One region of the Arthrobacter sp. D2-10 genome, then DNA from elsewhere that is predicted to be linked to it. Evidence: riboswitches for the same ligand, from Rfam matches in the RefSeq annotation. Region 1 holds a riboswitch; each other region holds the start of a gene.
The links. A riboswitch is a leader RNA that binds a small molecule or an ion and turns the genes downstream of it on or off. The one in region 1 is predicted to bind S-adenosylmethionine.

Region 1 (2,194 bases):
CACCGAGCCGCGACCGCTGCCCACAGTGCGGTGACATACAGCTTGCTGTCTGAGTAGGAACCCGGCCGCTTGTCAGCATGTGACCAGTCAACCGACGCCAGATTCGTGGAGCCGGACTGATGCATCCCGCTGCTCAGGTAGATAATTCTCCGTGGCTTCTGCATGCTCGCGGTCAGCACGTACGGTGCGACCGTGTTCACGGCAAATACGTCACGGCCGCTGTAGACGCCGGCGTTATGGATGATGGCGTCGAACGGCCCAAGGTGATCTGCCTGCTCCGCTACCTGAATGGTTTCCTGCAGGTCCGCCAGATTCCCGAAGACTGCGCCCACCGCCATCCCACGGACCTCCACCAGATCCGCGAACCGGGATTCCTCCCTCGCATGCAGCACCACTTCATGATCGCGGTGTATCAGTTCCCGGGCGGCGTTGAGCCCCAGTCCTCCGGCCGAACCGGTGATCAAAATCCTTACCATGGTCCTCCGCGCTTAGTTGAGATGACGGGTTCTGCCGGCGGCACGAGTGTCCTGCCCTCGCCCAATCAGTTATGACAGCAACCGAAGATCGGGAATCTCATCTCGGGCGACGCTTCGCTCGATCCGTAGATCTTCGTCATGTTGGCACTCAGGGCAGCCGGCTTGCCTACACTGGGCTCAGGTCATGAGTGCCAGCATCGAGCCCCGGCTTGCTGGCCGGCAACCCTCCTTCCGCGGCGGGGTGCCCCGGGTGAGGACCTGGCTGTTCGGCGAAGGGCCGGACGGCAAGCGCGGCCCGTGGTGCTTTGAGCATGCCGGGCCCAGATCACAGGAGCCTTGAATGTCCAACGGATGGTCCTTCGAAACACGCCAGATTCACATCGGGCAGGAGCCCGACGCCGCCACCGGTGCCCGTGCACTGCCTATCTACCAGACCACGTCCTTCGTGTTCCCGAGCGCCGAGAGCGCGGCGAACCGCTTCGCCCTGGCCGAACTGGCGCCCATTTACACGCGCATCGGCAACCCGACCCAGGACGCGGTGGAGCAACGGATAGCAAGTCTCGAGGGTGGCCTGGCTGCCCTCCTGCTCAGCTCCGGCCAGGCGGCCGAGACCTTCGCAATCCTGAACATCGCCGAATCCGGTGACCACATCGTCGCCAGCCCTAGCCTTTACGGCGGCACCTACAACCTGTTCGCGCACACCCTGAAGAAGTTCGGTATCTCGGTCACGTTCGTCGACGATCCTGACAACCTCGACCAGTGGCGTGATGCCGTGCAGCCGAACACTAAGCTCTTCTTCGCCGAAGTTGTGTCCAACCCGCGTCAGGACGTCCTCGACATTGAAGGCGTCTCCCGCACTGCTCATGAGGCAGGGGTACCGCTGATCGTCGACAACACCCTCGCGACGCCGTACCTGATCCGCCCGCTGGAGTGGGGCGCGGACATCGTGGTTCATTCCGCCACCAAGTACCTCGGCGGCCACGGCGCGGCAATCGCGGGTGTGATTGTGGACTCCGGCAAGTTCGACTTCAGCAAGGACCCTGAGCGCTTCCCAGGCTTCAATACCCCGGACCCCACCTATAATGGGCTGGTTTACGGTCGGGATCTCGGGGAGGGCGGCGCCCTCGGCGCCAACCTGTCCTACATCCTGAAGGCACGCGTCCAGCTCCTGCGTGACCTGGGCTCAGCGGTCTCGCCCTTCAACGCCTTCCTCATTGCGCAGGGTCTGGAGACACTGAGCCTGCGCGTGGAACGCCACGTCTCCAACGCCGAGAAGGTTGCCCGCTGGTTGGAGGAAAGGGACGACGTCGAATCCGTCGCCTACGCGGGCCTCCCGTCAAGCCCCTGGTATGAGCGCGGCCGTAAGTACGGTCCTAAGGGGACCGGCGCCATCGTTTCCTTCAACCTGGCGGGCGGTGCTGAGGCTGGAAAGCGTTTCGTGGATGCGCTCGAGCTGCATTCACACGTCGCGAACATCGGGGACGTCCGGTCCCTGGTGATCCACCCCGCATCCACCACGCACAGCCAGCTTTCGCCGGAGCAGCAGGCCGTTGCCGGGGTGACTCCCGGACTGGTCCGGCTCTCGGTGGGACTGGAGCACATCGACGACATCCTGGCGGATCTCGAGACAGGCTTCCGCGCTGCGAAGGCATCGACAGGAGCTTAGTGCTTCGGTTGCTGGGGTGACCCGCAACAGGTGACGAGGCTGCACCATTCGT
Region 2 (2,194 bases), 880 kb from region 1:
GGAACAAGTGGTGGGTGCGCTAGTGGCCTTTGACGCCGAGAGTGGCGAGCAGTGAGCTCCGCATTCGACCGAGCTCAGCCGAATTGCGGTCGCGGGGGCGCTCGCCCGGCACGGTGAGCACCTCGGTGACGGATGCTCCGGGGTGAGCCGGGTCCGCTGATTTGCCGAGCACGATGATGCGGTCGGCAAGCTGGAGGGCTTCGTCGACGTCGTGCGTGACGAGCAGGACCGTTGTGGGCTGCGCGCGGTGGATATCGAGCAGGAGGTCCTGCATCTTCAGGCGGGTCAGTGCGTCCAGCGCACCGAATGGCTCATCGAGCAGCAGTACACCTGGGTTGCGTGCGAGTGCCCGGGCCAGCGACGCGCGCTGTGCCATGCCGCCCGAGACCTCACGGGGGCGGTGCCCGGCGAAGTCGGCTAGCTCGACGAGACCGAGGAGCTCCGTGACTTTTGCCTTGCCGGCTGCGGCGCTGGTTCCCTTGGGCAGTCCGATTGCGATATTGGCACGCAGGGAGAGCCAGGGAAGGAGGCGGGGTTCCTGGAAGGCGAAGGCGCAGCGGTCGTCGATCCCGTTGACGGCGGTGCCGTCGATCAGAACCTTGCCGCCGGTAGGTGAGTCGAGGCCGGCCGCGGCCCGAAGCAGGGTTGATTTTCCGCAGCCGCTCGCTCCGACAATCGCCAGCACTTCACCGGCGCGAACCTCGAGGTTGATGTCCCTCAGGACCACATGCTCAGCGCTGCCGCTGCCAAAGGAACGGACCAGTGAGGAGAATGTCAGGGGAAGGGCTTGCTTGCCGGCGGCGCCGGGTTGTGTCTTCCGGGACGCCTGCTGCTGTGCACTCAAAAGGGTACTCATGAAACACTCCATCGCTCCTGGCAGTAGCACCCGTTCCCCTGCGAATAGCAGGTAAGGGTTGCTGCGGCGTCAACGATCCAGGTCTCTCGGCCGCTCGGGATGGTGAGCTTCAACTAAACGACTTTCTGAGCCTTCGGCGCAACATGTGTCGTAACAAAACGCGTTCCGCCAGTCCCGAGGGCGTGCCGAGGGTACTCGAGCGGCCAGTCCACCGCCCTAATTTTCCTTAGGCAGTGATGGGCAGGAGGTCGGTCTTGATCTGGTGCTCGAGCGGTTCGCCGTTCGTGAACCGCCGTAACTCTTCGATGGAGGACTGTGCCAGCCGGGCAAGCTCCGACCCCAACGAACCCGCAATGTGGGGAGTGAGCAACACGTTCGGCAAATCGTACAGCGGAGAGTCCATTGGCAGCACGGACGGCGATGTGACATCGAGAACGGCGAAGATGTCACCGGTCTGAAGCCGCTCGGTGAGCGCTTGTTGATCTACGATCTCTCCCCGCGCCGTGTTGATGAAGGTTGTGCCGGCCCGCATAAGGCCGATGCGGCGACGATCGATCATGCCCCGTGTTTCCGGGATGGATGGCGCGTGGAGTGATACCACGTCGGCCCAGGGGAGTAGTTCGTCGAGCTCTTTCAACTGCACGCCAAGCTGGTCTGCCTCCGCTTTGTCGACGAAAGGGTCAGCGACGGCGACTTCAAGATCGTAGGCGGCGAGCAAACGGATAACCTGCCGCCCGATGCGTGAGGCCCCGATGATTCCGACCCGCTTTCCGAAGTTGCCGAGTCCGGGGAAAAGCTCTTCGGGAGATACTCGGCCACGGTTGGTTCGAACAGCATCGGCCAGCGGCAGGACACGCTTGTTGGCCAGGACGATCATCGCCATGGTGTACTCCGCGACGGGAATTGCATTGACCGCAGCCGCAGAGCTGATGGCGATGCCACGTTCCCAGCATCCCTGGCTAATCACTCCCTTCACCGTCCCCGCCGTGTGGAAAACGGCGCGGAGTTTCGGAGCCGTGCTGAGCACTTCCTCGTCGACCTTCGGGCTTCCCCAGCCTGTGATCAGTACGTCGATGTCCGAAAGTATTGTTCGAACCGCTGGGTCCCGTAAATCCTCGAGCGGTTCACGCGAGACGAGGTCTACGACTTCCGCCAGCTCATCCAGGACTGAGCCTGGAAAAATTCGGTTCACAGTGCTGCGGGGCATGAAGAGCGCACCCCTCAGGCGCCGTGAATCTTTCTCCGCAGCACCTGGTTCAGGAATCTGCGAAAGCGTCGCATCCCTCTGCAGCGCGCTCATCCCTTCAGTCCCTGGGTAGCGACACCGCTGATCAGGAA
Region 3 (2,194 bases), 750 kb from region 1:
TAACCGTGAACTGAGAAGTTCACCACTCCTATCGCATCGGTGCTGTCCGAGAAGATACGGTGCACCGTCACGCCGGACAGGGCGGCAAGCCCTTCAATCAGAGCGTTCCGGAGAGCCGACTCGTGCGCGAGCCATTCATCCGCATCGAGAGCCGCGAGGACTTCTGTCGCATGCGCGAGCGCTGCCGCGCCGAGGACATTCGGGGAGCCGCCCTCATGCCGGGCTGGGCCGGTTGTCCAGGCCACCGAATCAACCTTCACCGTTTTCACAGCTCCGCCACCGGCGAGGTGCGGCGTCCCGGCGTCGAGCCAGTCAGGCCTCCCAACCAGCACACCGGCTCCGAAAGGGGCGTACAGCTTGTGACCGGAGAAAACGACGTAGTCGATGCCATCCCTGACCAGGTCCAGCCGCCGGTGCGGGGCCAACTGGGCGGCGTCGACGACGATGCGCGCCCCGTGCTCATGCGCCACACGGGCGAGCCGGTCGATCGGTAGGATCTCCCCGGTGACGTTCGAGGCGCCCGTCACGGCGAGGAGACTCACACGGCCGGACTCCAGTTCTTCCTCCAACGCAGTCAGCGTTCCTTCGATGGTCTCTGCTGCGACGATTCCGCGGTGAGGGCGGTCGAACCAGGGGAGGAGGTTGGCGTGGTGTTCCAGGTCGAGGTAAAGAACCTCCCCGTCCACCGGTACGCAGCCCGCCAGGAGATTGAGGGAATCCGTGGTGTTGCGGGTGAAGATGACCGCGTCGTCTTCTCGGCCACCGACGAAGGTCCTGACCGTTCTCCGAGCGTTCTCATACAGAGACGTTGAAATCTGCGAAGCGTATCCGGCACCCCGATGAACGCTCGCGTAGTAGGGAAGAACGCGCTGCACATAGTCATTTACCGACTGAAGCGCGGGCGTAGATGCTGCGTAATCCAGGTTGACGTAGCGAACCGTCGCGCCGTCAATCACCGGTGCCTGCAGTTCTGCGCCGAGAACTGCAGCAAGTGGTGCAGTGGTCAGCCCATCAACGTCTTCGAGAAGTGCATTGGTCACAGGAATTTACCCCACAAATTCTCATGGGGCTCCACCGAGGTTGGCCCCGCGCTTGCCGAACCAATTTTCTGGACGGCCTGGTCGTCACCCGGGGCACCCCACCGCGGAAGGAGGGTTGCCGGCCAGCAAACCGGGGTTTAGCGCTGGCACTCGTGACCTAGTAGTTCAGAATAGGGCAGTCCCGAATAAGATGCGGATTTTGTTACGCGGCGTTGTCAGGCGCCGGCGCCTTTCTGCAGGAGATCGTCCAGCGAGGGGTTGAGCATCTTCAGCACATCGTTGTGCAGAATGCTGTTGGTAGCCAGTGCGTTCCCGCCGAAGGGGCCGTCAGCACCTTCGAGTGATGTGAACCGCCCGCCGGCCTCCGTAACAATGGGCACCAACGCAGCCATGTCGTACAGATTCAATTCCGGTTCGCATGCGATGTCCACTGCACCCTCCGCGACCAGACAGTACGACCAGAAGTCGCCATAAGCGCGGGTACGCCAGACCGAGTCGGTGAGCGACATAAACTCGTCTAAGTTCCCGCGTTCCTTCCACCCGGTGAGGCTGGAATAGGAGAGGGAGGCGTCCTCCAGCCGGGAAACGCTCGAAACCCGCAGGCGGGTTGCCGCGGCAAGCGACTTGCCCATGAACGCACCGGTTCCGGTCGCCGCCCACCAGCGCTTGCCCAGGGCAGGAGCGCTGACGACGCCGACAACCGGACGACCCTCATCAACGAGGGCGATGAGGGTGGCCCACACCGGAACCCCTCGGACGAAGTTCTTGGTGCCGTCGATCGGGTCGATGATCCATCGCCGGGAGCCGGCGCCGCTGCTTCCGAATTCCTCACCGAGAACGGCGTCGCGGGGGCGGGCTCGCGACAATTGTCCGCGGATAGCTTCTTCGGCCGACTTGTCGGCATCCGTGACCGGAGTGAAGTCAGGCTTGGTTTCAACCGCCAGATCCTGTGCCTTGAACCTCGACATGGTCTGGTCGTCCACGGAGTCGGCCATCACATGGGCAAGGCGGAGGTCATCGTTGTAGCTCTGGAGGTTCATACCCTTCAACCTATATGGTCAGGGCTTCCAGATGCGCCAGGCCGGAACTGGCGCGCTGGCGTGGACATGGACGACTTTCAGAACCACGATCTTAAACGAAAGAAAGGCGCACCG
Region 4 (2,194 bases), 170 kb from region 1:
ATGACGAAGCAGGACCCGAACAGGCTGCGGGATGCGACCACCCGGTCCCCGGCAGCCAAAAGCGCGCCGAGTGCAGTGAAGACAGCGGACATGCCGCTGGCCGTGGCGAAGCACGCTTCCGCTCCCTCGAGCAGGCGCAGGCGTTCCTGGAACATGGCGACCGTCGGGTTGCCGTACCGCGAGTAGACGAAGCGGTCCACGTCACCGGTGAACGCAGCTTCGGCCGCCGCAGCGGATGAGTAGACGAACCCCGAGTTGAGAAAGAGCGCCTCGGACGTTTCCTCGAAGTTGGACCGGGCCAGCCCGCCGCGAACGGCGAGAGTATCCGGCGACCAGGCAGCGACGTCGTCGTCTGTCTGTTGAATGCGGGGATAGCCGCCGTTTCCGGCGACCGGCTCGCGGTTGACCGCCGGAGAGAACGACGACGGCGTGGGCTCACTCACCGGGGTTGCCCTGCCCAGCTGCCGGGACGGCAGCACCGGAACCGGAGTGGGCAGTGGTCGCCAGGCCGCATGCCTGCCAGCCGCCGTCGGCTTCGAACCCGTGGATCACGTTGTACGCGGTGTGGCCCGCGGCGGCGGCGCTCTGCGCAGCCGCAACCGAGCGGACGCCGGAGCGGCACAGGAAGAGCAGTTCCCGCCCCTTCAGGCCGTTGAGCTGGTTGAGGAACGAGACGTTGCGGCTGCCGTCGGACCGGTTCCATTCCAGGAACAGCGGCACGGTTCCGGCGTCGGTGAGGTCCGGGACCCCGACGCTCTGCCACTCCTCGACCGTGCGGACGTCCACAAGGACGGCGCCCTTGCTGACGCGTTCCACCGCTTCTCGGGGGGTGATGTCGCCGGCGTAACCGTTGCCGGAGCGGACCTGGGGGGTTGGATGCTGTGACACTGTGTCTCCTCACGCTGTGCACGTTGGTGATCGTGGATCCTGATCGGTGTGCCGAGTAGTCACCTGAGGCACCCCGCCGTGAAAGAGGGTTGCCGGCCAGCAAGTCAGGGCTTTGCGCTGGCGCTCGTTACTCCGGTTTGAACGTAGCATCGGCGGCGGCAAACCTGCCATGCGCGGCCGTAACGTGCGGTAACGCCATGCCCTCCTGATCCAGCCCGGTCAGGAGACAGCGTCCACCAGCGCGCCCAGCTCCTTCGTCAGTTCCGGCGATGTGGCGACCGGTTTTCCGTCGATGCTCTCGACCTCCGCGAGCAGCCGGACGCTGGAAATCAGCCAGACCCCGTCCGCGGTCAGCAGGTCTTCAGGAACGAGAGGACCGTAACCCAGTTCCCAGCCGGCCTCGCGGGCGGTGGCGAACAGCGCCCCCTGCGAGGTGCCGGGGAGGATCCCGCTTTCCAGTTGCGGCGTAATGAGTCGCTTGACGCCGTCAGCAACCCGGGCAATGAGGACCGTCGATGTGGGTCCCTCGAGGACCTTGCCGTCGGAGGACGTGAAGATGACATCATCGGCGCCGTGCGCCCGCGCGTATCGCAGGGCAGCCATGTTCACGGCGTAGGAGAGCGTTTTCGCTCCCATCAGCAGCCAGGGCGCGCGTTGGGCCACCGTGCTGTCGTAGCCGCGGTCGAGCAACAGCACCTTCAGGCGCTGTCCGCGCAGTTCCTTCGGCAGCGGAGAAACCTGCACCCAGGCGGTGGCTCCCGCTCCTTCCTCGCCGCGGGTGGCAACGAGCTTGACGACCAGTTCGCCGTCGTCGTCGGCTTCCGCAAGTGCAGTGGTGATGGCTCGTTCCCAAACGCTCGACGCCGGGACGTCGAGTTCCAGCGCTTCGGCGGACGTGGCGAGGCGCGCCAGATGCGCCTGCAGCTTCCGGGGGGCGCCCTGCACCGCCAGCATGGTCTCGAAAATGCCGTCCCCGCGGGTGATGCCCGTGTCGGTGACCTTGAGCTGCGGTTGCCCTGCGTCGGCGATGCGGCCGTCGGGATAGGCGGAGTCGAGGAACACCAGAACAGTCATGCGCCCAAGCCTAGTCACTCAGGAGTCCGAGCCGCTTCCCTCGTTCAATCCGCGCTGGGCCCAATCTGCCTCGTCGGAGGCTTCCTCCGGGAGTGGATCGGTGGCATCCGGTACCTGGTCGGGGGCGTAGTCGATGAGGCCCGCGTCGACCCGCTCCTGCTCGGTGGCTGCCGCCAGGGCATCATCGTCAAGGCGTTCAGGTTCTCCGGCATGGCCCTGGTAGATGCGGTTG

Region 2: it holds a riboswitch for S-adenosylmethionine, as region 1 does, so the genes downstream of both, M1D74_RS01525 (ABC transporter ATP-binding protein) here and M1D74_RS14140 (bifunctional o-acetylhomoserine/o-acetylserine sulfhydrylase) in region 1, are expected to answer to the same signal.
Region 3: it holds a riboswitch for S-adenosylmethionine, as region 1 does, so the genes downstream of both, M1D74_RS10595 (aminotransferase class V-fold PLP-dependent enzyme) here and M1D74_RS14140 (bifunctional o-acetylhomoserine/o-acetylserine sulfhydrylase) in region 1, are expected to answer to the same signal.
Region 4: it holds a riboswitch for S-adenosylmethionine, as region 1 does, so the genes downstream of both, M1D74_RS13365 (rhodanese-like domain-containing protein) here and M1D74_RS14140 (bifunctional o-acetylhomoserine/o-acetylserine sulfhydrylase) in region 1, are expected to answer to the same signal.

Annotation. Positions count from the first base shown of each region.
Region 1 is NZ_CP096431.1:3,022,265-3,024,458, reverse strand. Features, by position in the region: gene M1D74_RS14145 (SDR family NAD(P)-dependent oxidoreductase) at 1-476, opposite strand, end outside; SAM riboswitch class IV at 657-773, shown strand; gene M1D74_RS14140 (bifunctional o-acetylhomoserine/o-acetylserine sulfhydrylase) at 817-2,142, shown strand.
Region 2 is NZ_CP096431.1:292,813-295,006, forward strand. Features, by position in the region: gene M1D74_RS01525 (ABC transporter ATP-binding protein) at 20-856, opposite strand; SAM riboswitch class I at 862-962, opposite strand; gene M1D74_RS01530 (hydroxyacid dehydrogenase) at 1,083-2,156, opposite strand; gene M1D74_RS01535 (carbohydrate ABC transporter permease) at 2,153-2,194, opposite strand, start outside.
Region 3 is NZ_CP096431.1:2,271,124-2,273,317, reverse strand. Features, by position in the region: gene M1D74_RS10595 (aminotransferase class V-fold PLP-dependent enzyme) at 1-1,040, opposite strand, end outside; SAM riboswitch class IV at 1,084-1,198, opposite strand; gene hisN (histidinol-phosphatase) at 1,256-2,080, opposite strand.
Region 4 is NZ_CP096431.1:2,852,546-2,854,739, reverse strand. Features, by position in the region: gene M1D74_RS13370 (O-succinylhomoserine sulfhydrylase) at 1-365, opposite strand, end outside; gene M1D74_RS13365 (rhodanese-like domain-containing protein) at 436-888, opposite strand; SAM riboswitch class IV at 895-1,020, opposite strand; gene M1D74_RS13360 (aminodeoxychorismate lyase) at 1,108-1,962, opposite strand; gene M1D74_RS13355 (hypothetical protein) at 1,981-2,194, opposite strand, start outside.